DNA from 2 places in the Parabacteroides goldsteinii genome. Region 1 is predicted to be linked to the other one. Evidence: riboswitches for the same ligand, from Rfam matches in the RefSeq annotation. Region 1 holds a riboswitch; the other holds the start of a gene.
What was found. Region 1 has a riboswitch for thiamine pyrophosphate ahead of thiD (bifunctional hydroxymethylpyrimidine kinase/phosphomethylpyrimidine kinase). Riboswitches for the same ligand answer to the same signal wherever they lie in the genome.

Region 1 (16,302 bases):
CGGATAACTATACCCATTGGCATACAGGCTGATAGAGGCAAAAGGTAACTGTAACACCAGGGCAGCCTCTCCCATGTACTTAAATGAATGAAGAAACTTGCCATAATAAGGAACTGCCATATAAGGATTGTCCGCATTAGTTTCTTTCTTTATTTCATATAAAGGAGCAAAGCCGTACAAGTCCAGACGGAAATGAAGTAATTTGCTAAACTTATAGATTGGTGAAATGCCTGCTGCAAAATACTGATTGGCCCGGAAAGCCTCATTGAAAACAATCTGGCTATGCGGCGTAGGCGTAAAAGCCGGAGCCTGCAATACCAATGCCGTATAGTTATTCATCAGGTTTTTGCTGGATATGACCAATTCTCCCTGGAATCCCAGATTGAAACGGTTACTTAATGTTTCATAGTGCTGCCACTCCCCTTTTAATTGAAGCCAACTGTAAACTTTCTTTCTGATTGACTGACTTTGGGATGTAGGAGACGGATCATAATTCTCAGTACCTGTAACATATTGAGCGATCAGGAACTGTTTCCGCCCGGCTATAGGATATTGTTTAGCATCCAGTGAATTCCGTTCTATACTCAGCGAACCGCTGAACAGATTGTACCAGCTATGATCGAATTTAGAATTAGGGAACAACATATTATTACTCTGAAAATAGTAATCATTCAATTGCCCGTATGCAAAACCGATTTCTGATTTTGCCCTGTTCAGGAACGGGAATCCCAGCTTTAGCTTCATATACAATTCTTTTTGTTTAATGAAGGCCGGTAACACATCTTCGTAAAACAGCGACTGACTTTCCTGATATCTTTTATCGGAATATACCCCCTGCCAGTTAAGATAGGTTGGAATCCTGGTCTGCAAATAGATTCGTCCGTTCAGCATAACTCCACTGAAAGAATTACCTACCTGAAAGTTAGAATTAACATCGGCGGCAAAACGGCCTAAATATTGATAACCCAATCCTAAAAACAATTGGTTTGCCTGATGCGATGAAATATTACCTCCGAAACCGACCGTTATTTCTTCTTTCATCTTTACATCCAGATAGAGGTCAAACTTTTTCTCCCTGCGATTGTAAACAGCATGGGGCATAATTTCCCGTATCTTCGAAGAAGTGAGCATCTTGAAATAAGCCCGCTTAAATTCTTCCATCGAAAATTCATGATTCATATCACGATGCAGTTGTGCCTCGATATACTTACGCTGCGATTCGGAAACGCCGGTTACATATATATTTTGAAAGATCAGCGGCGGCAAACTTTCCTTATAAGCAACCCTGCGCATATTAACTTCCGTAAGCGGAACCCTGCGGGGCACTCTTTGCTTGATCGAGTCAATCATACTCATCGTACGTTTATAACCGATATCCATCAATTCCTTTGCTTTTTGGAAGTCCAGCAATGAAACAGTCGGGAAACTGAATTTAACCATCATGCCATCTTCTTCCGGAACATCATAATCCGTTTTCTGCATAATCATCGTTTCCAATTGATTATAAGCATTATTGGAAGGTTTGTTATTTCCTCCGGCAACAGTCGATCCGAAAATAAAATCAGGATGAAAAGCCTCTTTCATCGGTCCGACAGGGAAATTATCGTAAATACCGCCATCAAACAGAGGAATGCTGTCTTTCCAGATCGGTTGGAAAAAGAAAGGGAAAGTCATGGAAGCACGGACAGCATCTCCCAGATCTCCGTTCTTGAATATGATAGCCTTTTTATTATAGATGTCAGAACCGACACAACGGAACGGGACAAACAGATTGTCAAAATTCCATCCGGCTTTAGCGGTAGCCTGCGAGAACAATGCCATAAACGCCTGATTCATCTGGATCGGATTGATAAGGCTTTGCGGTAAAAAGTTGGCCTTGATTTGCAATGAATCGGTCATATCAATAGAAAAATGGCCGAACTCAGGAGTCGGGTCCGGTCTTTTAAAGTAATATTTATATTCATTTTCTACGGTACCGGTCTGCCAGTAACTAAATTCTTCTGATAACATTAATTCCAGCATCTCATCAGGAGAATATCCCATGGCATATAAACTACCTATAATGGAACCTATAGATGTACCGGTTATATAGTCAATAGGTATATCATTCTCCTCTAAGGCTTTAATGACTCCGATATGCGCAGCACCTTTAGCTCCTCCACCACTTAATACCAGTCCCACCTTTTGCGCATCGGCCGCTTGCAGGACGATCAGCAAAAAGGTTACCAGAACAGCTACTTTCTTCATACTTTACTTTCTCTCAGTTTACAACTTCAAATGTAAAATTATTTTCTCAGACTACAAGGTGTGTGGCAGGCTTATTGTGTTAAGATTTAGTGCTACAATAGCGAAAATATTATGAAATTCAGCAGCATTCAGAGATTAATTAAAATATAAATGATAAATTTGCCGAAAATGAAAGGGTAAGACAAATAAATATCACTCTATGAACATACTTGTATTGATGAATTCTATACTATCAATGCTGCCAACAGGAACAGCAGGATACTTGGTGCTTATTTTGGTCCTCTTTATCCTGGTTGTTTTGCTAGCAATCAAAAACAGGAAACTCGTTTGTGAAAAGAAACGGTATAAAGACCTATTGGACGATATGCAGGAAAACAACAAAGAAAAAGAAGCGTTGTTCAGCCTCGATATCTTAGAGAATCTGCCTTTTCCCCTTTTTGTAAAAAATATCGACGATGATTATAAATACGTATTCTGGAATAAGGAAGCAGAGTTACAATCCGGTACTCCCCGAGAAGAGATAGTTGGACTTTCCGACTTCGACATTTTTGGTCCTGAACGAGGAATGCGATACCGGAAAATAGATGAACAACTAGTCAAAGAAGGGAAAAATTACAGGGCCGAAGAAGATTACGTAACCCCGGATGGTGTTTTGCATAATACGATTGTAAATAAATCCATCATAGCCCATGGTCATAGTCATTTGCTGTTGGTTGCCCGTTGGGATATTACCCAAATGAAAGAGTACGAAAGGGAACTCATCAAAGCAAAAGAGAAATTGGAAGATGCAGCTAAAACCCAGAACATGGTGCTCGAAAGTATTAACTTCGGACTCATCTATATAGATAAAGAATACCGGGTTCAATGGGAATCTACCACAAACTTGCATAAAATAGCCAAAGGCCGGCGTTATACTCCGGGAAAGGTCTGCTATGAAACAGTCAGGGGAAGAACGGAACCTTGTCCCCGTTGCGCTCTCAGTGAAGCTATAACAAAAGGAGAATCGGTCCGCCACGAATTTACCGAAGGAGACATAACGGTAGAGATCAGTGCCATCCCTCTTTTTGACCATACAGATACCAACATTGTTGGCGGACTAATGAAGGTCGAAGATATATCCGATAAAAAAAGGATAGAACATTTGATGTTTGAGGTGAAAAGAGCAGATGAAGCCAACCGTTTGAAATCGGCTTTCCTGGCAAATATGAGCCATGAAATCCGGACTCCCCTCAATGCAATCGTCGGCTTTTCCAACTTACTGGCAGAGACGGATGATCCTGTAGAGAAACAAGAGTTTATTCATATCATATCGACAAACAACGAACTCTTGCTTCAATTGATCAACGATATTATCGATATGGCAAAGATCGAATCCGGCTCCCTGGATTTTACCTATTCTCAGATTGATATTAATGAATTAATGGAAGAAATTTGCAGCCAGATGATTTTAAAGAACAAATCCGAAGCTGTCAGCATTTCATTTGACGAGAAATTGCCTCAATGCCTGATTTACACAGACCGTAACCGGCTGATGCAAGTCATGATCAACTTCCTGACAAATGCCCTGAAGTTTACACCTGAAGGGGCTGTCTCTTTTGGGTATACGATCGAAGAATCAGGCAAAGCCATTCGTTTTTATGTAAAAGATACCGGAATAGGTATACCTCAGGATAAGAAAGATAAGATTTTCGACCGCTTTGTCAAACTGAATACATTCGCCCAGGGAACAGGTTTGGGGCTTCCTATCTGCGCCATGATTGCCGAAAAGTTCGGAGGAAGCATCGGAGTGGAATCAGAAGAAGGCAAAGGCTCTCTGTTCTGGTTAAGCATTCCAATGAAAGAATCTGAAGAAACCTAAAGTATTCCAAAGGCTGTGAACAAAAAAGGTGTTGGTATGTTTTCTTTTTCATACTTTTGCAACCTAAAATAAAGAACAGTCAATGTTTAAACATTTAATCGCTTTTACAGGAGTACTCCTGTTTGTCTCTGTTTTGCCGGGAAAGGCACAGAACTTAACGCCGAACGACACTGTCTCAAAAGAGGTTGTTATTGTTGATGGGCAACAGCTTAACGAAAAGCAATTGCAACGTTATTACCGTCAGTTACGCAAAGATTCCATCAGGGCCCATAAAAAGATCTGGTGGTCTGTCCTGGGTGGTCCGTCCTATACTCCGGAAGCATCGCTAGGTGTCGGAGGTGCCGTACTGGCCAGTTTCAGGATGAACAAAAACGATACGATTTCGCAGCGTTCTTTCCTTCCGGCAGGAATCAACCTCTCAATAAACGGTACGATCGTGGTGGCAGGAGCCGGAACTTTCTTCTTTAACCAGAATAAGTTCCGTATTTATGCCAGCTACGGATACAGGAACGAACCGGCCCATTATTACGGCAAAGGCTATGAAACCATTGAACATGTAGACAGAAGCGACTCGACAACCCGCTACCATAGAAGTTATTTCCAGATATATCCCCGTTTTGTCTGGGAAGTCCGTCCGCATTTTTACTTGGGAGGACTGTTCGATATCAACTTTACAAATGCATCGGATATAAATCCGGTGATGGAGCAAGACTACTATTTCAATCAGTTCAAACGGAAATACCTGAACGTGGGAATCGGAGGCTTGATTCAATACGACACAAGAAACGATGTCGCCACCCCCACAAAAGGAGTCTTGTTAAGCGGGAATATGAAAGCATTCGGAAAATATCTCGGAGGTGCCTATAACTACGAAATACTGGAACTTGAATACCGGCATTTTGTGAATGTATTCCGCCCAAGAAGTACCCTGGCATGGATTGCTAAAAGCCAGATAGGCATGGGAGATGTCCCCTACTCCGAATTACCCTCTTTCGGTTCGCCCTTCGACCTGCGCGGATATTACTGGGGTAAATACCGGGATAAATCCATGGCCTATGGCATATTGGAATACCGCCACATGTTCGGCTCACCGGAAAAATACAAAAGCGGAAACTTCTGGGCTAAATGCGGTTTTGTTGCCTGGATGGGAACCGGAACAATCGGTGACACTCCGTTCGACTGGAATAAATGGAAGCTGAATTTTGGTGCCGGATTACGTGTGCAAATGCAACCGGGCAAGAACTTCAGACTCGACATCGGTAAAGAGCCGGGACTGGATGGAGTTCAGGTTTATATGAACATGACAGAGGCATTTTAACCGAATCTTCATTTTAGCCTTAGTAGGCTATTTGTCAATCGATTACAGTTTCCTCGTAATTCCCTCTTTGGAAACTTCAGTTTCCTGCCAGGGAACTGTAATTTCCTGCCTGGGAAACTGTAGTTCCCTTACTAGGAAACCAGCGTTTCCTGCTTAGGAAATTCTGAGGGAACTGCATAAAAAAACATCCGCCGTCATTAGTTAGAGTAAATGACGACGGATGTTTTTTATTTCGGTTCGCAAGTGTGTTCGTTAAAACGATAGCTTCATCGAGAAGCGTACACCTTTTGTCTGAATACCCGGATTATCGCGGTAGGTCAAACGCCAGACATAATCGAGACGAAGGAACTTAAAGATATTCTCAATACCTACTCCGGCTTCCATATAAGGCGTATTACCCAATGTATAAGAACCTTCCGGGAACAGATACAAATCTTTGCCACCATAGTAAGGATTATTCTTATCGGTCAGATGACCATACATTCCACGGAATGAAAGAACCTCTCTCCATTTCAGTTTCTTTATCAGGGGAAGACGGTTCAAAAGAAGTCCGTTCATAAAATAAGTAACGTCCCAGGATGCATACTCGTCGCTGATGAACTCCATCGCATTCATATTGGTGTATGATTCAGGCTGGATTGTATAGGATAAGTTCGCGTTCGGCAATATCAATAACGGATAAGGAACTTTGTCCCACACCTTACCTGCTTTACCGATAATATCAAGATATCCGAAGGCCGAGAACCAGAAACGTTTCTGAATACCCAGGTCTGTACGGTTATAGGTATAGTCAGCACCTAACACCCCTTTTCTGGCAGTAATATGGTTCAATGTAATTACCGGAGCATCGAAAGTAATAGGATAACGATAGTTACGGGTCTGATAGAATTTCTCGTTCGGGGCATAACGGAATTTGAATTCCAGCTCCGTCATCGAGTAAGACTTTATAGGAGTAATGCGGCCATCTTCCTCTATCCGGTCGAAAACGGCATAGTCTGTCGAATATTCCTTTTTATTACGTAAAACCGCACCGTAAGCGATACCATTATAATGTTCGCGGTAATAAGTCAGTTCGGCATTTCTCAGATAAGTTGCACGGGTATCTCTCTGACGTTTCCAGGCCAGGAAGATATTATCTTTGTTGGTGTACATATATTGCTGTCCCAACTGGTTGATATCGTAAAGATATTCCAGACGGATAGAATTAACCGGAAATTCTTTACGGTATTCCTTCTTGTCATTGAATGAATACTCTATCAAGGCATCATACTTGATTTTCCGGTCTGTTGTACCATAAGCGGCATATCCTTCCAGGAATAATCTTTTACTGAAAGCAGTAGTAGTAGTTCCTCCGACACGGAAACGGGCTCCTTCGATCGCGTTACCACTGATAAAGGTATTGGCCGGTCCGAATTCGAATTTATTTTTAGCGGGGTCAGTGCTGGTTCCTATGTAACCGGAAGTCAGGATTGTAACAATTTTTTCTGTTACATAGAAAATAGGAACCGAACGTAACTTTTCCATCAATTTTTCAACCGTATTCTGTTTTCGTTTACCGGCTTCTTCCGGACGGTTCAAATCCCAGAAATCTTCTGTCTGCTTATAGGCGTTCTGCAATGTGATAATCGGAGCGCTCTCCTTAAATATCTCATCGCTTTCGGGCGGAAGGAAAGAATGGTTGCTGTATATGTTCAACCTTCGGGCATACATTCCCTTCGATTTTTCCGTCAGCTTGAAATCGACATTTATATCATCTTTGGTAATAATACGTGTACCATCTTCCGTCTTTTCGAATGTCTGCTCAATAGTCATTCCGCTGACGAAGTTCAGGTTGATGTTTTTAGGAACATTCAGGATTGCTTTCTTAACGAAATAAGTCGAATCGAGCGTAACGAAAAGATGTCCGGTAAATCCGAAACCTTCAGAAACGAAAGGAACGAATCCCAGGTCTACACATTTCTGTCCGTTCACATCCAGGGTATCAAGTAAATAATACTTATAAAAGTTCGGCCCCATGCTAGACAACGGGCTTACAAAACGTTGCAGGAAAAGAGGAATATCATTCTTGAAGATATCCACCTCACGGAACACCTCTCCCAGAAACTGCTGCATACCATCCCGTGAAAATATTTCATCTACACCGGCCGCCTTTGCTCCCAGCACGACTCTTTTTTCTACTTTAGGATCTTTCCGATAGAAAATGCCTTCCACCTTTTCTTTCTCCGACACTGGCAAAATGGTCTTTCCGACATCCAGCGTATCGATATAATCGATTAGAAAATCGAATTTCCCGCCCTTACCATTCTCTTTTTTAGGTTTCGGCTGATAATCGTTCATCGCGAAAACCATCTTTTCATATTGGCTGTAACTGAAATAATCATGATTACGGGGATCATTACTTTCGCGAGATTCGATAACCTTCTTGACAAAAGCCACGGCTGGATTTTCTTTCTTGCTGTACTTCTCTTTCTTCGGCTTTACAATGACTTCACCCAAATCAATACTGGAAGGGGCCAAAGGTATTTTAAAATAATTCTTTTTACCTATAGTCACTTTCAGTTCTTTTTCGGTATATCCCAGATATGAAACGGACAAAGTCCGTGCATTGGACGAGGTAGTCAACGTAAACTTACCGTCATCATCAGTCGTTGTCCCGATAGTTGTACCTTTCAGTATAACTGAAACATATGGTAACGTTTCTCCTGTAATAGAGTCCGTTACTATTCCACTTATTATAGTGTTCTGGGCTTTTGATGCAAATGCAACCAAAACAAGTGCCAGAATAAAAACAATCTTTTTCCCCATTATTTTATTAACTCCCTCGTTAAACTCCGCAAAATTATAACAGATTCTTTTTTATGAATGTTCCAAATTGAACCGATTATATTCCAATTGACAACAAATCTCACTTAAAAGACCCAAAATAGATGTTTTAAAATGAATTTATACTATTAATAATAAAATTCCTTCTTTCCGTAACGGGAAGTTTCGGGACTTCAATCAATGTATATCCTGCATCTTTGTAGACATCTTTCATTACATAATATGTATCTATCGCTTCATTAAATGATTGTTTACGTTCTTTATCCGTATGATATATATTTTCCCAGGGAGGAAGTATGAATACCTGCCTGTTATACCTGTATTTATCGACAGCCAATTCTATTTCTTTCCGGTCGGTTAACCCAATCAACCTTGCATATGCCAGTGTATCAGGGATTCCTCTGTCAAAAAATAATATGCCTTCATTTTCTTTATGAGCCAGATATGATTCAACAGAACGTTCCAGCATCATACTGGTATATAAAACGGTATCTTTCCAGGGCAATGCGTCTCCACCCTGTTGCTGTTGTTCTTTGATAATATCCCGTGCTACTTCTTTTACTGTTTGATATCCAACTATTTTAAGTTCTTCAATTAATGATGTTTTACCCGTTCCTGGTCCACCGGTAATAACATACAAGCCTGTTTTTATCAACATGATTTGTCTTTTTATGACTATTATGCCAAAAGGAAATACAACCCGGAAGAAAAGCTGTTATAACCGGAATTGTAGATGCAAATATACTGGATTATTTTTTTAAACCTATCAATTCACTCTTAAATTTAACATTTCACTTTTGTTTTCTCTTATCAATCTTTCTACCTTTGTACACGAAAAGGGGTGCCATACTGTAAACGGGCTGAGATTATACCCTGTGAACCTGATGCGGGTAATGCCGCCGTAGGAAAGACAGACAAGGCTTTTCCCTCCTTTCGTGTGTAAATATGAAAACAGATACATTATATCGTTATCCGACTGCGTTAACCATTGCTGGTTCCGACAGCGGCGGAGGAGCCGGGATACAGGCAGATATTAAAACATTCTCAGCATTGGGAGTTTACGGAGCTTCCGTAATCACCTCCATTACGGCCCAAAACACACAAGGTGTCAGAGGCATACAAGCCATCTCTCCGGAAGTCTTGAAAGGCCAGTTGGATGCGGTTTTTGAAGATATTACCATCGATGCAGTCAAAATAGGAATGCTGCATAATAAAACGGCGGCAGAAATCGTCGTAAATGCAATCGATACTTATTCACCGTCGCGTATTATCCTGGACCCAGTGATGATTTCGACCAGCGGTAATAAATTATTGCAGGATGATGCCATAGACATAATTGTCCGGGAACTGTTCAAACGGACATCGCTGGTCACTCCCAACATCGACGAAGCTGAATTCCTGTCCGGAATGAAGATAACTTCCGAAAAAGAGATGTGCCAGGCGGCAGAGAAGTTGCTGTCTTTAGGTTGCCGTGCCGTATTAATGAAGGGAGGGCATTTAAAAGGAAAAGAGATGACTGATATATTATATGTATCGGAGGCATCCCTTCTCCGGCTTTCGGCGGAAACTGTAATTACGACCAACGGCCACGGCACCGGTTGTACGTTGTCTTCTGCTATTGCCGCTTATCAGGCTTTGGGTAAGAGCCTGCCGGATGCCGTCAGACTGGCTAAAGAGTATATAACAAAAGCGATTACTGAAGGCAAAGATGTACGGACAGGACACGGGCATGGTCCCCTGAACCATTTCTTTGCTCCGGTTCCTTTAGTAAAAACAGAGATAAAAGGATAGTATGAAGCTGTTCGTAATCACAACTCCTTTCTTTTTTGAAGGGGAAAGCCGGATAATAACCCATTTGTTCAGGGAAGGAATGCAGCGTTTACATCTGCGGAAACCCCAAAGCGACATCGACAGGTTTCGTCTCTTACTGGACGCTATCCCTGCCGAATATCATTCACGGATTGTGTTGCACGAGCATTTCGAACTCACAACCGGATACCGGTTGGCCGGCATCCATTTGAACAGCCGGAATAATACCCTGCCGGAAGGTTTTGCCGGAAGCATAAGCCGTTCGTGCCATTCCTTGCAGGAAGTGCAGGATAACAAACAGTTGGATTATGTATTTCTGAGCCCCATCTTTCAAAGTATATCCAAAGAGGGATACGGAAACGGCTTTCCGATGGAGAGATTACGGGAGGCGGCTGCTTCGGGCATAATCAACGAAAAGGTAATTGCCTTGGGTGGAATAGAAGAAAAGAACATTCCGCTGATTGCCTCCTTACATTTCGGTGGAGCTGCCATTCTGGGAGCTTTGTGGGGCAAGGCCCCTTCTGTAATAAACGAGACATCTATAATAAAACGATACAAACAACTGGATATATGGCAATAGAATATCATTTGCGCAAGCACGAAGATAAAGGACAATTTATTCCACAGGGCAGTGGTGAACGCCTGATGTTTATAACCCACGGTACTTCTAAATACACGGAACGGGAAGAAGTCAAAATGGTTCTTGACGGCGGTTGTTCATGGGTACAGCTACGGATGAAAGGAAACATGAATATTTTTACAGCCAGGGAAATCGGGCAACTAATCAATGAGCATACAAACAAATGCATCTATTGTATAAACGATAATGCACGGATTGCTTTGAGATGCGGGGCGAACGCTGTTCACCTGGGGAAAGAAGATATATCAGTATCCGCCGCATGGGAAATGGCAAAAGAGCAGTTATTTCCGGGCGAAACCTTCTATATCGGCGCCACTGCCAATACCTTTGAGGATATCGAGCGTGCTGTCGGACAAGGAGCCTCCTATATCGGCCTTGGACCATTCCGTTATACAGAAACGAAAAAGAAACTCAGTCCCGTTCTCGGTCTGGAAGGATACAGAAAAATAGTGCAGCAATGTAAGGAGGCTGGCTATAAAATTCCGATATTTGCAATCGGAGGAATCTGCCTGGAAGATGTTACCCCGTTAATGGAGACCGGAATTACCGGAATAGCCGTATCGGGAGCGATTATCCATGCAGAAGACCCCGTAGAAGAGACCCGTCGTTTTATTAATGAGATAAATATTAAACATACTGTAATGGCAAGCAAGAAAAACATGCGTATTACCTATCCCGCATCGGAAAAGATATATATCCCGGGCGAAATCAACAAGATAAAAGTGGGTATGCGTAAAATCAAACTTCTGGATACCGTCACTATCGACGAAAACGGAGAGCAAGTTTTCAAGAAAAACAATCCGGTGATTGTCTATGACACAAGCGGTCCCTTTTCCGACCCTAAAATAAATATAGACATAAATGCCGGTATTCCCCGTATCCGCGAAGAATGGTGTTCGAAACGTAAGGATATCGAACAACTGAGCGAGTTGTCTTCCGAGTATGGCCGTGCCCGTCTGGAAGATAAAAGTCTGGATGAGATACGTTTTCCGAAGCGTCACCTTCCCTACCGTGCCAAAGAAGGTAAGAATATCACCCAGATGTATTATGCCAAACGACGTATCATAACTCCGGAAATGGAATATGTGGCCATACGTGAAAACCAGCAAATCGAAGCCCTGGGACTGAAATCTTATATCACTCCCGACTTTGTCCGTAAAGAAATTGCTGCCGGACGTGCCATCATACCGTCCAACATCAACCATCCGGAGGCGGAACCGATGATTATCGGTAAGAAGTTTTTGGTGAAAATAAATACCAATATCGGTAATTCAGCATTGTCTTCCGGTATCAGTGAAGAGATTGAAAAAGCGGTGTGGAGTTGTAAATGGGGTGGCGATACCCTGATGGACCTTTCGACGGGTGACAATATTCACGAGACACGCGAATGGATTATCCGTAACTGTCCGGTTCCGATGGGAACAGTTCCTATTTACCAGGCTTTGGAGAAAGTGAACGGAAACGTAGAAGAACTGAACTGGGAAGTATATCGCGATACACTGATTGAACAGGCTGAACAGGGCGTGGACTATTTCACCATTCATGCCGGACTATTGAAAAAACATATCGATTTGACAGCGACCCGCTTATCAGGTATTGTTTCGCGTGGTGGTTCCATTATGGCTAAATGGATGCAGCTGCATAATGAAGAAAACTTCCTGTATACCCATTTTGCAGAAATATGCGATATCCTGAGCAGATATGACGTTGCTGTGTCTATCGGCGACGGTCTTCGTCCCGGTTCCATCTATGATGCCAACGATGCAGCGCAGTTTGCCGAACTGCATGCGATGGGCGTATTGACAAAGATTGCCTGGGAGAAATTCGTTCAGGTTATTATCGAAGGTCCGGGTCATGTCCCGATGAACAAGATTCATGAGAACATGAAAGAACAGCAATATGCCTGCCACGGTGCCCCGTTCTATACATTAGGCCCGTTGACAACGGATATCGCCCCGGGATACGACCATATCACATCGGCTATCGGTGCCGCACAAATTGCCTGGTATGGCACAGCTATGATTTGCTATGTAACCCCGAAAGAACACCTGGGATTGCCAAACAAAGAAGATGTACGCAACGGAGTGGTTGCCTATAAGATAGCCGCCCATGCCGCCGACCTGGCAAAAGGACATCCCGGAGCACAGGTCCGTGACAACGCATTAAGTAAGGCACGTTTTGATTTCCGTTGGAAAGACCAGTTCAACCTGTCACTCGACCCGGAACGGGCTTTGCAATATTATAAGGAAAGCGCTGTTACCGACGGGGAATATTGTACGATGTGCGGTCCGAACTTCTGCGCCATGCGTTTAAGCAAAGACCTGCATAAGGAATGTAAAGAATAAAACTGTTATAGGGCGGCTGTCAGGGCCGTCCCTATTAACCTTTCAGCCAAAGCATATCCTTCATTATATAACGCTTCCAGCTTTTCCAGATTATTTTCTGTTCGCGTCACCTCTATTTTGTTTTCAGGACGAATCACGAATGCTTTACCTTCGGCTTCCAGTTGGTCGATATAATCGAGTACTTCATTATAACGTTTATACCTCAGTTTGAGCTGTTCCCGTATGGCCGGATATTTTTTATAGATGAATCCCGGCAGATAAAAGTTTTTATCCTTTTTACGGTATCCTTTATTTCTTGTGAGGATTATCACATTCTTCCGGAAACCGTCATCAATAGCCCTCTGGATAGGAATGGCATCACAAACTCCGCCATCGACCATCGGGACGCCGTCCACATAGGCAACTGGACAAAGAACCGGCAATGTGCAGGAGGCACAACAAATATCTACCAGCCTGTTTTTATCTTTCTTCTCTTCGAAATATTCCGCCTTCCCGGTCAGACAGTTACTGGTAACCATCACGAAACGTTCTTTCGATTTAAAATAAGTATCGTAATCCAGCGGATAGTATTTATCAGGATAAACATAGAATAAATATTCCATATCGATATATCCCTTGCCGCGCAGGAAATGGCGGAGACCGATATAATTATACTTTTTCAATAAATCTATATTGCCGAAACGCGAACGTCCTCTCTGCCGGGACGCATAAGATATGCCGTTACTGGCGCCAGCCGATACCCCTATCGTATAAGGGAACCAGATATTGTGGTCCATAAAACAGTCCAATACTCCGACCGTAAAAGTGGCACGCATCCCTCCGCCTTCCAATACAAGTCCTGTCTGATTATCTATTATCATAATTATTAAATTTAAAAAGCCATTGCCTGGCTCACACCGGACAATGGCCACAAAAATATAATAAATCAGCGATAAAAAAATAGTCTGTTTACAGAATAACTTCGTTCACTAAAGGACGGTTTTGACGGAAATCCTCGATGTTCTGCAAGGTCGTTTCCGCAATATTATGCATTGCCTCCTTGGTAAAGAAGGCTTGATGAGAGGTGACAATCACATTATTGAAAGACAATAGACGCGCCAGCACATCGTCGTCAATAATTTTGTCGGATTTATCTTCATAGAAGTAATCTCCTTCCTCTTCATACACATCCAGTCCGGCTGCCGAAATCTTCTTTTCTTTCAGTCCTTCAATCAGAGCATTCGTATGAATTAACTGTCCACGGCCGGTATTGATAATCATTACGCCGTCTTTCATCTTAGCAATTGAATCATCGTTAATGATATAACGGGTCTGCTCCGTCAACGGGCAGTGAAGCGAGATAATGTCCGAATTTTTGTATAATTCATCCAGCGTCGTATAAGTAATTCCTTCCTCTTCCGCGAATTTATAATCCGGATAAACATCGTAAGCAAGAATATGCATACCCAGTCCCTTTAATATCCGTATCAATATCTTGGCAATCTTTCCGGTACCGATAATACCAACGGTCTTTCCGTGCATATCGAATCCCATCAAGCCATTCAGTGAGAAATTGCCGTCACGTGTCCGCCAATAAGCACGATGGATTTTCCTGTTTAACGAAAGCATCAGAGCCAACGAATATTCGGCTACGGCGTAAGGAGAATAAGCCGGCACACGGACAACCGGAAGTTTACCTTTAGCCGCTTCCAGGTCTACATTATTAAAACCGGCACACCGTAAAGCCAACAGTTTGACCCCATTATCGGCCATCGCATCTATAACAGCCGCATCGGCCGTATCATTCACAAAGATGCAGACAGCATCGGCACCCTGCGTCAGGACAACGTTATTCGGATTAAGGTGCCCCTTAAAGTACTTGATATCGTAATTATACTTTTCATTTACTTTATCGAAAGAAGCTATATCGTATGGTTTAGCTCCAAAAAATGCAATCTTGTATGACATATTATTTGTTTTTTATTAAAACAGATTAAACATATCGAATGTTGAGAAAAAGCATTATTTCTACTTTGCCAAAGAACCTTCAGCTTTGACTTTGGGAGAATGTATCTTCCTTGCCAGCATAATCCCCAAACCGAAACATGTCCGGTATTGCTTTGACGGATTACAGTTAAAACCATATTATACTGAATTTTATAACGTAATTATAAATCGTCTCATCGACCGCGGACTGATAACTCCCGAAGAAGCGGAAGGAGTACGTCCCGAAGACCTGAAAATAACAGGAGGTTGTGTCAAAACGCTGGCACAACCTTTTTTTATGCACAAAGCCCAGACTTTCACAAGCCCGGGCTTTGTTATTACCCAAAGTTTTTGTATCTTTAGGCATAAAGTTTTTCATTATGGCAAAGTTACATTTTCGTCCTTACATTCCCAACCAAACAGTTCTTTTTCCCGGAAGAATTGATGAAAACATAGCAGCGAACGATCCGGTTCGCATAGTTAATACTGTTGTTGATAATCTCAATCTTGACAATTTCAAGAAGCTTTATAAAGCAACCGGTCGTTGTCCTTATCATCCTAAAATGATGCTTAAGGTGATTATCTACGCCTACATGAACAATATCTATTCGTGCCGCAAAATAGAGAAGCTTCTCCTACGTGACATTCATTATATCTGGCTTTCCGGTAATGAACATCCGGATTTTATAACCATCAACCGTTTCCGTAATCGTGTAAAAGAAGAGATAAATAATGTATTCACGCAGTTGGTTCTTGTCCTTGTCGACAAAGGTTTCATCAGCCTTGACGTAGAGTATATTGACGGTACCAAGATTGAGTCCAGAGCCAACAAATATACTTTTGTCTGGCGCAAGACAGTCGAAAAGAACCGTACAAAGCTGATGGATAAGATCCGCATTCTCCTGGAGCAGGTGGATGAAGCCATAGCCCAAGAGAACTCCGCCAAAGACACACCCGTAGAGTTCACTCCCGCCATGCTCTCAGATATAGTGAATGAACTTAAAGAGGTGCTGGAACACCAGCCTGTAACAAAGGACAAGGAACAAAAGAAAGTCATCCGGGAAAAGAAGAAACAGGTCCGGGAACTTGAGGAGTACCGTGACAAGTTGATGGAATACGACAACCATCTTGACACTCTTGGAGAACGCAACTCCTATTCCAAGACCGATCCTGATGCCACCTTCATGCGCATGAAAGAGGACGCCATGAGAAACGGACAGACCAAGCCCGGATATAATCTGCAAATAGGTACCCAGAACCAATTCCTCATAGACTTCCGACTGTTTCCCAACCCAAC
Region 2 (16,302 bases), 2.5 Mb from region 1:
TGAAATGTCTCTGTATGGTACAGTTATCCAGACTAAAGACTGGAACTGGGACATTCGCGCCAACTGGTCATGGAACAAGAACGAAGTAACGAAACTGATAGACGGTATCAACTCTATCGACCATTCTACAGTAGATAACGGAGCCGCAGTGCTGCAATCCAGAGTAGGACGCCCGATGGGTGACTGGTATGTTTACGGTACGGTAAAAGACGAGAACGGAAACAAAGTCGTTGGCGATAACGGTCTGTATATCGTAGACTATACAGAACGCCAGAGAGCAGGTAACGCCATGCCGAAAGTTGTCGGAGGCATCAGCACTTCATTGAACTATAAAGATTTCTATCTGGATGCCACTATCGACTTCCGTATTGGTGGTGACGTATTGAACTTGCCTTACCAGTATATGACCGAACTCGGTATCCTGGATTGTACATTGGATAACCGTGACGCTTCACGTGGCGGTCTTACCTGGTATGCAGACGGCAACGACCTGTCAGACCCTTCAAAACGTCATTTGACAGACCAGCCTGCCGGATCTACAGTTAACGGTAACATGGTTTACGATAACGGTGTAATCCAGCCGGGTGTTAAGCAGGACGGTACTCCGAACAATACGATCATCACTGCCGGTGAATCATATTACAACCAATACGGTTGGGGATATTCCGGAAACATCACCTACGAAAACGCAATACAGAAGAATTCATATGTAAAGATGCGTGAACTGAGCCTTGGTTACAGATTACCGAAAAACATAACTTCCAAATTCGGTTGCAAGAACCTGATGGTTTCCGTATACGGTCGTAACCTGTTCTACTTCTATAAGAGCCTGAAAGAATTCGATGCAGAATGTACAGACGGTACAACCTGGATCACGCAGGCACAGATTGGTGGTTCAACAGCCACAACACGTTCATTCGGCTTCTCATTACGTGCAAGCTTCTAATTGACGAAAAATAATATAGAATATTAAAATTGAAAGATTTATGAAAAAAATATATGCACTCGCACTTGGATGTGCTGCCCTTCTGGCAACGTCTTCCTGTAGTGACGACAAATTCACGGATCAATATCAGGACCCGTCAAAGACACAGACGGTATCATGCCCGGCCTTGATGGTTGGAGTATGGCAAGCCTCTAATACATGGATGAATCCGGTCTATTACAGATATTATGTATCTTCCACCACTTCCGGCCTATTCTCCGGAGTGATCGGTCATACAAACAGTAAAGACCGCTTTGCCGGTGCTGGTCAGGGGTATTTCAACGAACGTTGGAAAAACTTCTATAACACTGTCACCCAGTACAGAGTGTTGGAAACCGAATTCAACAACCTTCCGGAAGAAGAAAAAGAAGACTATCGTATCTTCTTCTTGCTGGGACGTACAGTAATGGAAGAACAACTTTATGAAGTTTGTTCCTCCTGGGGTGGAGTACCATTCTCTGAAGCCGGCACATTATGGGCAACAGGAGACGTAGAAGCTTCCAAACCTAAATACGACTCGGATATCGATTTGTATAGAATGATCCTGAGCGACCTGGACGAAGTCAACACATATCTCAACGGCCGTTCGCTTACAGCCAATGCCAGTACTTACCTGAATGCAGAAGACTATGTGAACAACGGCGATATCACCTTATGGCGTAAATATGTGAACTCCCTGCGTTTACGTGTAGCTACTCACCTGGCTTCTAACGGTGACCTGGTAAGTGAAGCACGTGCTGCGATCAAAACCATGTTGGAAAATCCCGGTACTTATCCGATGGTAGATCTAAACTCTGATAATATCACAGTGCCACAAACCGACGATGACCAGTTTGATTTTGACCGCGACCTGCAAAACGCAATCGAGAATTCAACTTACAACCGCATGTCCGGCCCAATGCAACGCGCATTGAATGCCAACACCAATAATCCGGACCCACGTTTGGAAGTCTTGTATGACAGTAACTGGAATAACGAATATATCGGCCTCGATCCGTCTGAAACACTCACAGAACAGGAAACGAATATGAGTATCTCTACACATGGTACGGCTAAATATTACGCAGCCCTGGATACATCGACCTTCACCCGTAACCCCGGATTCCCGGGACTCTGGATGACAGCAGCCGAAGTTGCTTTCATGAAGGCGGAGGCCTATGCCAACAACTGGGCTACCGGTAATGCCAAGAGCGAATATATCAACGGTATAAAACTTTCCACTGAATTCTATTTTGATTTGAATTCAACCGGTACCTACCGTGATCCGTTAACTCCTCCCTCAGCAGCCGAAGTTGAAGCATATGCCGAAACACAATGGGACGCCAGCAATCCGCAAAAAAGTATCCTTACACAGCGTTGGATCCATCACGGTGCTATCCAGGAATATGAAGCATGGAATGTTGTCCGCCGTACCGGATATCCGGAAATTTATTTCAAACGCGACCCACAATCTGTCGCAACTCCGCTTCCTCTGGACCGCATCCAGTATCCGGCTGACGAAAAAGACTATAACTCAGCCAACCTGAATGCCCATCTGGGAGGTAAGGAAGACAGCTGGTACGCTCCTTTGAACTGGATGAAGAGCAATTGGTACACCACTATTGAATAACAAATAAACAGAGATATATCCACAGTAAATAATTACAACATAATTGATGGAAAATTGTGGAGTCGAAACCGCCCCGAAGTGATTCGCGGCGGTTTTTTCCATTTGTACAATTCCCTGACTTTCCTTATCTTTGTGCCCCGAATACAAAGGGGTGCTTGCCACGTACCGATACAGTACGTGCCGCAGGCTGAGATTATACCCATATTACCTGATACGGATAATGCCGTCGAAGGGAATTGTAAAACATGGTATACTTCTTCACACAACACACCTCTCCTATTCACTTATCAGGTTTTTAAACATTAAGGTAAAAAGGATGAAAAGTGTATTGATTATCTGTGCCGGATCTCTGGCAACATTCGCAGCAGCGGGAAACCGTCCCGAGCCTGTCGATTCTCTCAAAATTTCACGTGACTTATCACTGGACGAAGTAGTCGTCACCGCCACCAAAGTAGCCAAAGGCACTCCGGTGGCTTACAGCGAAGTATCCAAAGACGAACTCAGCCGCAAAAACGACGGTCAGGGTATCCCCTACCTCATCTCCCAATCCCCCTCCGTCATCATGACTTCGGACGCCGGGACAGGTATCGGCTATTCGGGCTTCCGTATCCGCGGCACAGATGCCAACCGCATCAACATCACGGTCAACGGCGTACCGGTCAACGACTCCGAGTCTCACACCGTTTTCTGGGCCAACATGTCCGATTTCGCATCTTCCGTCGATAACATACAGATACAACGGGGAGCTGGGACATCGACCAACGGAGCCGCCGCCTTCGGTGCCACCGTCGCCATGCAAACGCAAAAGCCGGACCTGAAACCGTATGCCGAATACAGCCTTTCGGCAGGTTCGTTCGGAACCGTCAAAAACTCAGTCAAAACAGGAACCGGGTTACTCCGGGATCATTTCGTTTTCGACGCCCGCTACTCTAACGTCCAAAGCGACGGATACATCGACCGGGCAACAGCCAATATGCACTCTTATTTCGGCTCAGCCACCTATTACGGCGACAACACTCTGGTCCGCTTCCAGACATTCGGCAATATAGAAAAAACGTATCAGGCCTGGAACGGTGTCCCTTCCATTTATCTGGAAAGCGACCGGACCTACAACCCTTGCGGAGAATATAAAGAGAACGGCGTTAAAAAATTCTACGACAACCAGACAGACAATTACCGGCAGCAAAACTACCACCTGATGGCAAGTCAGCGACTGAGCGACCTGTGGAATATGAACCTGACACTCCATTACACACATGGAGAGGGATATTACGAAGACTATAAGCCCAATGAAGAATTTACAAAATACAAACTCCCCGAGTCTTATATTAACGGGAAAGGCGACACAATCGTCAGTTCCGACCTCGTCCGCCGTAAATGGCTGGACAACGACTTTTACGGTGTAGTTTACAGTGCGAACTATCGCTCAGAACGTCTCCAGATGAGCTTCGGTTCAGCTGTCAATAAATATGTAGGCGACCATTTCGGCCGTGTCATGTGGGTCAAAAATGCAGAAGCACTCCCCTCGCCTGACTACGAATATTACCGTAACAGAGGGAACAAACTGGATTATAACTTTTACGTAAAAGGCAACTACCGGTTCCACCCCTACCTGAACGGATACCTCGACCTGCAATACCGTGGCATCCATTACACGATCAAAGGAAGTGACGACAATACCGGTAAGGAAATCTACGTCAACAAAAACTGGAACTTCTTCAACCCGAAAGCCGGTATCAATTTCCAGAAAGGCGGTCATAATGCTTTCGTCTCTTTCTCCGTCGCCAACCGTGAACCCAATCGCGACAATTTTACGGAAGCTGCAGTCAACGAACGTCCTACTCACGAAACACTCTACGACTACGAAGCCGGTTACAGCTTCGGCAGCCAGCGTTTCCGCGCCGGAGCCAATCTTTATTTTATGGACTACAACAACCAATTGATCCTGAGCGGCAAAATCAGCGAAATCGGTGAAGCATTGACCAGCAATATCAAAGACAGCTACCGCATGGGAATTGAACTGACCGGAGGCGTAAGTATCACCCACTGGCTGGACTGGAACGGAAACGTCACTCTGAGCCGTAACAAAATAAAGAATTTCACTCATTATATAGATGACTTCGATAACGGAGGCCAGGCAAGTTATTATCTGGGAACAACCGACATCGCCTTCTCTCCCGGCATCATCGCCAACAGCATGTTCGATTTCAACCTGAAAGGATTCTCCGCCAGCTTCAACTCACAGTTTGTAGGCCGTCAATACATCGACAATACCTCCACCAAAGACCGTTCCATCAATCCCTATTTCGTGAACAGCCTGCGTGTCGGATATGTTTTCAAGCCGAAGTTTGTCAAGGAGATCGGCGTCGACGTCACCATCAACAACCTCTTCAACGAGAAATATGAAACAAACGCCTGGGTATATACCTACATCAGCAAAGGGATCGTCAACAAAGACGACGGTTATTTCACCCAGGCCGGCACAAACGCCATGGTCAGAGTAACAATCAGGTTCTAGAAAAATATAAATTATGGAACAACTATTAGAATATTTCGGTGTCATTACAGGTTTTCTCTACCTGTTATTAGAGATCAGGCAGCATAAAGCAATGTGGGTAGTAGGCTTCCTCACCTCCCTGGTCTACGTATTTGTCTTTTTCTTCTCAAAGATATATGCCGATATGGGGCTGAATATCTACTATGTTGCCATCAGCATTTACGGTTTCAAAAAATGGACCTGTACGAAAAAAAGCGTCACTGAAGAGAAAGTCTCCGATGACCTGATTTTCTACCGTCATATCACCTGGCCGTTATTAGCAGGGATAGCTTCCGCTATCCTAGCTATATACGCCTTATTATATTACGTACTTCATAACTTCACAGACTCCCCCATCCCGATGGGCGACGCCTTCACCACCTCCGTCGGCATCGTAGCCACCTGGATGCTGGCCCGCCGTATCATCGAACACTGGATCTTCTGGGTAATCGTCAATTTCGTATCCGTTTATCTTTATTACCTCCGTGGCCTCTATCCAACCATGTTTTTGTACATTTGCTACGCAATATTGGCCATCGTCGGATATTTCACCTGGAAAAAGAAAGGAATAAATAAAGAACGGATATGAAATGTTGAAAATAAACTCTACATTTGTGAGGTATTACAAACTTATTAAAAACAAAACCTTATGAATGTAATTCTTAAATCTGACATTGAATACAAGCAATGGCTCACCGATCTTAAATTCCGTATACGAAACAGCCAAATCAAAGCGGCATTGAAAGTTAATACAGAATTAATCAACCTATATTGGGAGCTTGGAAAGGAAATTGTTTCCAAACAGGAACAATCACAGTGGGGGGATGGCTTGATAAAACAATTAAGTTCAGATCTACAGCAGGAATTTCCTGAGATGAAAGGTTTTTCCACAACCAATATCAAATACATCAAAAGATGGTATTCATTTTATAACCAAGACATTACAATTGGTCAACAAGTTGTTGACCAATTACGGGAAACAGTTTCACAAATTCCCTGGGGACATAATTTACGTATTATCATTCAATGCAAATCCATTGAAGAAGCATTTTTTTATATACACAAAACAATTGAAAACGGTTGGAGCCGCAGTATTTTAGAATTACACATCAAACAACAAGACTACCAACGAACAAGGCATTCCGTATCAAATTTTTCCCGTTTGTTACCAACAGTCCAGAGTGATCTGGCCCAGGAATTACTAAAAGATCCTTACAATTTCGATTTTCTTACACTTACAGATAGCTATAAAGAACGTGAACTGGAAAATGCCTTAACCGACAATATCACGAAATTTTTAATTGAGTTAGGAGCTGGTTTTGCCTACGTAGGCCGCCAGATACCTTTAAAAGTAGGTAATAAAGAATTTTATCTGGATTTACTCTTTTATCATCTAAAACTACGATGTTATATTGTTATCGAGTTGAAAGCAACCGATTTCATACCAGAATATACCGGCAAATTAAGTTTTTACCTGACTGCAGTAAATGATTTATTGAAACACCCTGCAGATAATCCGTCAATAGGTCTGTTGATATGTAAAAATAAAGATAGCTTTATTGCCGAATATTCATTGAAAGGAATTAGTCAGCCCATTGGCGTCTCGGAATACGAACTAACTCGCCTATGTCCGGAAGACTTCAAGGGAAGCCTGCCTTCAATAGAAGAAATTGAAGCTGAATTAAAAGAATAAAGTTTAAAGAAAGGAATAAATACAAATGGAAACATTATATGATTGTGTAGTAGTTGCTAACGGCAGTTTTCCGCAAACAGCGGGGCCGTTGGAATTATTAAAAGCAACACCCGTCATCATTGCCTGCGACGGGGCCGTGCAGAACCTTCATGAAAGGGGGTTGGTCCCGTCGGCCATTGTCGGCGACCTGGACAGTATTCCATCGGAAATGCTCCGGCTATATGCCGACCGTATCCATACCGTGGAAGACCAGGAGATAAACGACCTGACCAAGGCTGTACGTTTCGCCCACGCTTCCGGTTACCGGAAAATACTGATTCTCGGAGCTACGGGACTTCGCGAAGACCATACGCTCGGAAACATCTCCTTGCTGACAGACTTTGCTCCTCTATTCGAAGTCGTGGAAATGCTCTCCGATTACGGTCGCTTCATCCCCGTCCTCCGGACAACAACGCTACCATGCACACCCGGCCAGCAAATATCCATCTTTTCCATGTATCCCTGTGGAGAAATAACCACCGAAGGCCTCCGATGGCCCATCACCCGACGGCGCCTGACATCCTGGTGGCAAGGCTCCCTCAACGAAGCCCTGGGAACCGAGTTTACCCTCACCTTATCCCCCGATGCCCGATTAATCGTCTATTTCCAGTCCCCCGCATAATTTTCAATCTTCAATTTTCAATTAAAAAAAATGCCCCGGAAGGATAACCACTCACTTCCGGGGACTTAATACACCCTCAATTTTACAACTTAGTATACTTAACCGAAGCCTCACGGCTTCACCTTTTATGCTGGTAATTTATTCAGCTGACAAGCCTTCCATTCGGGGAAGCCATCGATCTGATCGTTCAACTGAAATAAGAGCTTGTCGTCAGCCACTTGTTTCAGAATAGTCTTCGGAGCAAGAGGCAAACGCATGTCGTCCACTTCAAAAAAAGCTTTCAACAGAATCACGTCATATCCGTCACGAACTATTTCCTTCTTTATTACAACCGGCACTTTCAACTGAGCCAGATAATAAGCGGAACGTTCATAGGCGCACCATTTATTTCCTTCCAGATACAGATGCACTCCGTTCTGGTTGTCAATCTCGTTTACTAAAACGTATTCGACTTGTGCAGCATGTTCCATATTATTATTTTTATGCTTTTCCATAAATCATTCTGATGCAAAAATAGACTCTATTTATTATAATTCCACACGGTATACATATCAATTATGCATGTTGAAACTATCAAATAAAGCATTATCATCTCTTTTCTTCTGTAATTCTCTCAAATTAGCTGCTGCGTCTATCACACCGGCTTCTTTTGCCTGTTTCAGCAAAGTTTCTGCCCCATCAAGATCACCCTCAATTAATTTTATAACGCCACGGGCATGGATTGCTTCAGCCGAATTACCTGCTTTCGACAGATATTTTTTAGCGGATTCGTAATCACCTTTTCCTATAGAGATATTAGCAGCATTCAGATTAGCCACCGGATCAGAACTGTACATGCGTACAGCAATTTCAAATACATCATTATATTCCTTGCTTCCCGTTTCATAGCTGTTGGCTACGGCAAACATTTCACTCAGACTCAATTGTTGCGGACGGGTCTTGATAATCTCACGACCTTCTTCTACCGTAAACTCACGAACCGTATAGTCGATACGATATTCCGAACGGCGCAACGACGGGAAAATATTTTTCAAAACATAACTAAAAGCAGATCCGCTTTTCAAAGCACGTAGTTTAGCCTCTTTCTGGTCGGGCTGCAAGTCACTGTTGATAATACTAAGCACTTCGTCACGTGCCGGCATATCATAGTCAGCCTCTGCCTGCGCTTTGAAACCGGCCCAGTCTTCAGGTTCGTTTTCCAGCGTAAAGAAACTCTGCGGGAAATCATTCTTCGAACGGATATAATCGCGCAAAGCCTTCACACGGTTATCCGACAAACGGTCGTTGGAAGCATACGAACCTTCCGGCGAAGCATAACCTTTTAATATAATACCCTTCGGAGTGATATTCTTATCCGACGTTACCGAACGGATCGTACTGTTGATCTTATCCAATTCAGACGCATTATTACGGAAATCCGGCAAGATCTGCGATTTTCCCACCTGGAAATCCAGATAAGCTGTTCCCACTTCGGCACGATGTTTCTCAGTTTCAGCCTCCGGCGAAATATATGCCAGTGTCGGCTGCACCTTATACCGTTCCGTCGGTGCCATACGAATCTTATCGGCGATCAGCAACGGACCCACCGCTTCTTCTTTTCCACAACCGCACAGATCCTGTGCCAGAATGAAACGGGCATCTTTCATCCATGGCTCCCAGGCTATCACCATTTTATAAGGAATAGTATGCTCCGAAGCGTCACTGGCCCGAAGAACCTGATAACGCGGTTCATCTTGCAAGTTCTTCAACGCGACTTCACGTTTATAAACTTTTGCACGATTTTTTCCGTTCAGCAATATGGAAGGAAGTCCTTCTTTCTGTTCTGCACTTTCCAACAGTGGAGTCAATGTCAATGACTTACGCGATTCGATCAGGTCACCCTTCACCCGGATTGTTGCATCGATATAAAGTGAATCCCCTTTCTGCATCAGGTCGTTGCAAGCGACACTGATCGGACTGTTTCCCGTTTGTGCTCCTGTTGGAACCACACCGGCCACCAACAAAGCGGCTGCTATATAGATATTCTTTCTGTTTTTCATTGTCCCGATCATTTAAAGAAATAAATAAAGGAAAGAGCGGCTTTTGTCACGCCGAAATAATCCTTGGTACGGCTTTTCTCGATAGAGCCGCAAACAGCACACGGATACTTATCGTCCTCCAAATGCGCCCAACCCACACCGATCACAGCTTCCATACTCCACCGGTTACTCAGCAACCACTGATAACCATACGACAGACCTGCCCCATACAGATGTCCCTGATAACGGTGATTTTCCATGTTTTCACCCAGAATCTTCAGACCACCCACATTATAATCAGCATAATGAGCATGCACACCGAAGAAATGTCCGTTAAATTTCTCGCACAGCCAATAACGTGCTTCCGGCTGTACCAGCCAATGTTTAAAACGAGCTTCGTCTCCCAGCATCCAGCCGTTATAGTTACCGGACAAATCCAGCGACCACTTTTTGCTCAATCCGACCTCTACTCCCAGGTTAATGGTAGCAGTTGCATCGTAAAGCAAGTTAGACTTCACCGCAAACTTCTGTCCATAGACATTCGTCATACCTGCCAAAAGCAAAAAGAGGAAAAGTACTTTTTTCATATACATTATTATTATAATTTCATTTACCCTGCAAATCTAATTAAAAAGAAAGATTTTCAACGTTTACAAAAGTAGTTATTTACTTTATTCCAAATAATAGGCAAGTCTTTCAAGTTAATAGGGTGTTTCTACCAAATTAGCCGGTTTTGATAGAAACACCACCTCACCTCGCCTCTACGGATAGAAATACCGACAAAACATAATCTGGGAAAGTTGCGATTTTCTTGGATTTCATTCTCAAAAAGCAGTGACTTTCGCGAATGGTATTCCAAGAATGTCGTATATTTGTATAATTATAAATATCAATATATTATACAACTATGAAAGAAGAAAATTACATCCGATTCGATTGGGCCGCAAAAAAACTCTTACGCAACAAAGCGAATTTCGACGTACTCGAAGGATTCCTCAAAACTCTTCTGGAAGAAGATATTCATATCATGGAAATTCTCGAAAGTGAAGCAAACATGGAAGACGAGAGTGATAAATTCAACCGTGTCGATATCAAAGCAAAGAACAGTAAAGGCGATATCATCATCATTGAGATACAAAACACACGTGAGATTTATTATCTTGAACGCATTCTTTACGGGGTAGCGAAAGCAATTACCGAACATATTAATATAGGAGACTCGTACTCATCCGTAAAAAAATCTATTCCATCAGTATCATCTATTTCGATATGGGAAAAGGAGAAGACTATATTTACAAGGGTTCTTCACGCTTCTGCGGACTCAACACCCATGATGAACTCGAAATCAGTCTGAAAGAAAAGAATGCCATCATCAGAAAAACACCAGATAAAATTTTCCCGGAATACTATCTGATACGCGTCAACGAATTCAATAAACTTGCCGTAACTCCTTTAGAAGAATGGATCACTTACCTGAAAACCGGGAAAATATCCTCCGAAGCCAAAGCCCCGGGACTTCCCGAAGCGCGCGAAAAACTTCGCTATTACGATATGCCCCCTCAGGAACGTCAAGCCTACGACCGTCACTTAGAAAATATAATGATCCAAAACGACGTCCTAAGTGCTGCCAAGGAAGAAGGGATTGAGCAAGGAATTGAACAGGGAATTGAGCAAGGGATTGAACAAGGTAGCCTAAAAGCCACTAAGGCTATAGCATTTAACATGAAAGCCAAAGGCTTGGATCCGCAAACTATCAGCCAATATACCGGACTTTCTCTCGAAGAAATAGCCATACTATAACACATAAATATTTACTAAAACCAAACAGGCACGCCCCGTTATCCGGTCCGTGCCTGCTTTGTTAATCAGAAAAAGAATAGTTCCTATTCGATTTCCGGACGGTCGGAACCACCGCCTTCGCTACTGCCCGAACCGGTTTCATCGGTTTTGGGGATTTCGAACTTCTGGATACTTACTTCGTTCAACATACCCTTGAAATAAGCCCCCGGGGTAAAGATGATTTTACGATGGCGCAAAACCTCGGCATTTACAGCCTCTTCCGTATCCTGGCTCTTGCTCCCGAAAGCAGGACGGAACGTCCCGAAATCACCCAGCTTCACCGACAAATGATTTTCCAGATTCCACATGATAGCATCGATCAGACCGTCAGTCACCATTTTCACTACGCCACGGGGCGCCATACCAACCTTGGTTACCTGATCGCAAAGAGCGGAATAATCTACCGTACCTGCCAACAATGGACGGGCTACATACTTCACTGCCTTGGTTTTATCAAACCCGAAAACAGTTTTCTTAACTACATACTTTAATGCCATACTGATTTGTTATTAAATGATTATTAAAAAAGAGACTACAAATTCATCGTTTTTCGGACTTCCGGACACTTGCATTATCCAGTATCCTTTTGAAATTTCCGCTTGTGGTAAAGATTATTTTGCGACGGCACAAAACATCTGCATTCACATCCTTTTCCTCACTCTGAGGCTTACATCCGAGTCCCGGACGAAACGTCCCGAAATCATCCAACTTCACCGACATGTGATTGAGCAGATTCCATTCCAACACCTCGATCAAATCGTCGATAACCATTCTTATCATACTGTTCGACACTCCCATACAACGTTTGGCGGCCTGTTCATAAAGCTCGGGATAATTCACTGTACCGGCCAGCAGAGGACGGGCTACATACTTCTCTGTCTTGGTTTGATCGAAACCGAAAACAGTTTTCTTGACTACATACTTTAATGCCATACTATTATTGTTTTATGATTACGAAACAAAGGTACGACAGGCTGTTCCGACGAAAACGGGATAGAGCGGTTTAGTGCGGGATAAGAAGGTTTAAATAGGAATAAATCGTTTTACTGCCATATATGTTCCTAATCGCAACCGTTTTTTCATCCAAACACCGTCAGACCTTTGTTTCTCGATGATGTTACAAAGATAGGATACCGGTCAGGGGCCAAGGGAACCTACGGAAGGATACGGGACTATTCGGGAACATTCGGGTACTTTTTGTTGAAAAAAGGCAAAAACCGAATACGTTTTTCTTTATTACATACTTTAATGCCATACTATTTTGTTTTAAATGATTATGAAACAAAGATACGGCGAGAGGTTACGGCCTTGAAGACCTATGTGTTTTCACGTGACGAAACGGCACTTTTTTTCTTTTAATTGCACTTTTGTTCCGTTAATTGGAGGATTCTAGTAGATTCAGGAACAGAGAGTTGAAAATAAAAATATCAGAAAATATACAGTCTACAGTAATACTCAAAAAATCAAATACAACACGCATAAAAAACAGTGTCAGCAAAATGGAAACCGACTTCCTTTTACTGACACTGTTCAAATTACGATCTCATTATTAATCGCAACCTACTCTATTATCCATTTTTACTTTATATCCTTCACACAACGGATATATAAAGAAGGATTGGCATAATTGGGATTCCCCGGACTTGTTAATTGTAAAATATTTTCATAAAACATATAAACACGATTCTCTGTAAAAGCATAACTTGTCCATGAATACACCGCTATATTGTTGGTTTTTCCAGCACGTATCAACATTTGTAACTCTCTCTGGTTAGGAACTCTCCATCCTTTTGAATCTCCATCCTCTGAATAATATTTACAAGGAGAATTATTTAGTTTCATGTTAATAGCCAAATCTGTACGTGTTATCATTGACTGAGTATAATCGGTCCATACTTCCTGCTTTTCAGTTTTATAATAACGATAATAACTAGTATAATTTTCCTTAAAAGTATCTTTTTCATCTCTCAAGTATCCCTTAGGTCCACCATTCCACTTATAATATCCAGATCTTCCATTATGTATTTTACCTCCCGTAGCATAAACTGTCGAACTGAAAACTTTAACTGTAAAATTGGATACAACATTTTTCGCAAACTTAAATCTTTTATAGGGAGTATTAGCTCCATTAAAGTCAGTATGAACATGCTCATCCAACTCTCCCTCCAAAAACTGTTCCCGAATTGATTGACTATTCATATTTGACATATCAAAAACTAAATTGTTCTCTGAATAATATTGATCCGGATAAGTACCTGCAGCTTCTTGTTTACTAGACATACCTAAATTGCGGATACAACGAATAGATCTTCCATAATTACGACCTGTTTCATATTTATCATTATCATTTCCAAACGAAGACCCTTCTTCTGCCCACAAAATATATTTTTTGTTACTTGCATAAAAGTGATCATAGTCCCCATTCTTCTGATAAAGAGCAAAACCATTCGGCAACCCGAATGTACCCATCCAAATATCCATATACTGATAAATAGCAGGCAAATACCATTTCATTTCATCTTTACTAATTTTGGTATCACCATTTTCATCCCTATTACGAGACATACATGCTGCATAAGCTTTTTTTAGCTCAGAACTAAAATCCGCTCCCTTTGCATACCAATCTTTACCTATCAACTGTGTTTCTGCTAATAAATTAGCATATCCATTATTCATATTTTCCCCCTTGGTATTATCTCCATAATTACTAGCAGAAATAGAATCCGTTTCATTTACCCACTCAATACCCCAAGCTGTTTTTGTTGGATCTAAAGCATAGATCGTTTGTATTGATTTCTGGGAAATTGTATAACGAGCCTCTCTTAATGAGCTGGTATGATCAGTATTATGAGTATAACTATCAATATTACACATTATTTGCATAACACGTGGTTCAGTATTTACAAATTCTGTCCAGTTCTTATTTTTATAATAAAACTCATCAATAAAGCATGTAACTTTAAGTTCACTATTAAGATAATTATTTTTCTCTTTAAGATACTTCGAGAATTCTTTCACATCCATCAATTTGGACTTATTACTCTCATTTGGATATCGTTGTTTATTATCAGAATACGAGTTGCCAGACTTTTCATTTACCATAAAATGAATCCATTGCCAATTTTCAGCATAATTTTCATCATTTTCCTTAGCTTCTGAAAGCTTAATATACCCTGTTGTAAATGGTGTTTTAACCAAAAAATCCGTGCCATATGCCTCTATATCTTTTATATTAAAAGTATATACACTACTTTCATAGTGTGCATCATAATTATCAACTTCACCTTCGACATAAGTCACATCGCCGTCAGCTCTATGATAAGGACTCTTTTCTTGTACTTCTGTTATGATTTCATCAACTCCTGCAACCTGAATATTATATACATAAATCTTATTTCTTTTACTTTTATAATCTCCAAAATCAGTCGTATTTTTATCAGACCCCATACCTAAGCTTATGAAATATGTAACATTTGCATCTACCTTAGCAGGTTTCTCGTAACCATTTCTCTTTCCTGTGCCAACAAAATGTCCTTTCAACTCTACATAAGTTGCATTTGACGGGCGCTTGTCTGCTGCTTCGCGAATATTTTTATCTGAAATATCAGTAGCCGACTGCAAATTTTCCAACATAGCAAATTCAAATGTATTATTAACAAATCGTTGGCTGACTGAAGTAGGAAAATAATAGTCTGAAGACTCTGAGGATAAACTTCCCTCCTTATACAAAGAGGACTTCACAGGCACATTAACAATTTTCCACGAGATAGGTTCAAACGAATCTACATTACTAGCTTTGCTTATAGAAAATGTTATATTCGAAAACAAACGAATTAATTTAATTGAACCATCTATTGTATTACCATTATCATTTTTAATAACAGCTTGTCCACTATCATTTAAGTCAATAGAAACAAGTTCTGCTTCTTCCGGTTCGTTTGTTGCCTCTTTACCACTTGTATAATAACCGGACGCAAGAAAAGAATTACCAGTAAAAGAAACAATATTATCTTTTAAAGGGACTGGTATCGTTGCTAAATCACTTTCTTGTGCAATATTATCTAATGATTTTTTAATATTTTCAGTTGCATCGCTTTTTAGATTAGCGACAGCATAAAGGCGCCTTTTACCGGTGGTAGTCTGAAAAGAAACAGAACCTGATAATCCGTTCAAATTCTCAAAATATCCCTTTTCACTACTCGTTATAGGAACGCGTGTCCCACTTTCATCAAAAAGTAGCACATACAGATCCGATACAGAACCTTCTATCAAAGCACTTTTTGTTTGTATAACTTCCGGATCTCCTGTTATAAAAGGCAAAGACAAATTGACCTCCCGCCCTTCTTCTACATCGGTAGAAGATTTAACAGCTTGTTCATCTACACAAGCAGATAATAAAAATATACTTGCAAATAAACTTAATACGTATAAACCATATCTTTTCATACAATCTACTATTTTTAATTTATTACCCTATTCTCTTCCATTAATTAAAAGCAGGAACATCCACTTTCACTTCTCCCATATCAACCAACTGATATTCGATAGTGACAGTTGCCGGAGATGAAAGATCACCTTTCACTTTCACATTCAATAAATAAACATTGTCTTTTTCCAATGCGTTATTAAAGGTATAAGCATATGATTTTCTTTCACCACCTTCGCCTATCGTACCTTGTAAAGATAAAGTCGGTTTTACACCCGGATAAGAATAAGTACGATTTATTACCTGATTGTAGGTCTCCCCATTGATAATGGTTGTGAACTGACCATTATTCCCATTAGTAGTAGACGCTGCATCAATACCAGACCATTCTAGTTTCGTCAGCACAAAAGCGACATCTGTAACAGGTTGATTATTTTCAGTCAATTCAACAGATACATTTACATCTAAACGTGCTGTCAACTGGTGTACCGGAATTTCGATATTACCATTTGCAGTCGGAGTAAAACTTGTTTTT

Region 2: linked by a shared signal. The riboswitch ahead of K6V26_RS18940 (TonB-dependent receptor) and the one ahead of thiD (bifunctional hydroxymethylpyrimidine kinase/phosphomethylpyrimidine kinase) in region 1 are both predicted to bind thiamine pyrophosphate.

What each region holds. Positions count from the first base shown of each region.
Region 1 covers NZ_CP081906.1:1,967,334-1,983,635, forward strand. The annotation lists gene K6V26_RS09160 (patatin-like phospholipase family protein) at 1-2,247, opposite strand, end outside; gene K6V26_RS09165 (PAS domain-containing sensor histidine kinase) at 2,447-4,105, shown strand; gene K6V26_RS09170 (BamA/TamA family outer membrane protein) at 4,188-5,423, shown strand; gene K6V26_RS09175 (DUF5686 family protein) at 5,676-8,228, opposite strand; gene K6V26_RS09180 (AAA family ATPase) at 8,356-8,904, opposite strand; TPP riboswitch at 9,074-9,171, shown strand; gene thiD (bifunctional hydroxymethylpyrimidine kinase/phosphomethylpyrimidine kinase) at 9,192-10,037, shown strand; gene K6V26_RS09190 (thiamine phosphate synthase) at 10,039-10,635, shown strand; partial or broken gene K6V26_RS09195 (thiamine phosphate synthase) at 10,752-11,258, shown strand; gene thiC (phosphomethylpyrimidine synthase ThiC) at 11,337-13,040, shown strand; gene K6V26_RS09205 (patatin-like phospholipase family protein) at 13,046-13,900, opposite strand; gene K6V26_RS09210 (2-hydroxyacid dehydrogenase) at 13,989-14,987, opposite strand; gene K6V26_RS09215 (IS1182 family transposase) at 15,386-16,302, shown strand, end outside.
Region 2 covers NZ_CP081906.1:4,422,745-4,439,046, forward strand. The annotation lists gene K6V26_RS18930 (SusC/RagA family TonB-linked outer membrane protein) at 1-946, shown strand, start outside; gene K6V26_RS18935 (SusD/RagB family nutrient-binding outer membrane lipoprotein) at 987-2,594, shown strand; TPP riboswitch at 2,732-2,847, shown strand; gene K6V26_RS18940 (TonB-dependent receptor) at 2,911-5,112, shown strand; gene pnuC (nicotinamide riboside transporter PnuC) at 5,126-5,719, shown strand; gene K6V26_RS18950 (PDDEXK nuclease domain-containing protein) at 5,780-6,823, shown strand; gene K6V26_RS18955 (thiamine diphosphokinase) at 6,849-7,484, shown strand; gene K6V26_RS18960 (hypothetical protein) at 7,610-7,978, opposite strand; gene K6V26_RS18965 (DUF3868 domain-containing protein) at 8,036-9,523, opposite strand; gene K6V26_RS18970 (DUF3575 domain-containing protein) at 9,532-10,089, opposite strand; partial or broken gene K6V26_RS18975 (Rpn family recombination-promoting nuclease/putative transposase) at 10,410-11,302, shown strand; gene K6V26_RS18980 (HU family DNA-binding protein) at 11,386-11,838, opposite strand; gene K6V26_RS18985 (HU family DNA-binding protein) at 11,882-12,274, opposite strand; gene K6V26_RS18990 (hypothetical protein) at 12,920-15,787, opposite strand; gene K6V26_RS18995 (hypothetical protein) at 15,828-16,302, opposite strand, start outside.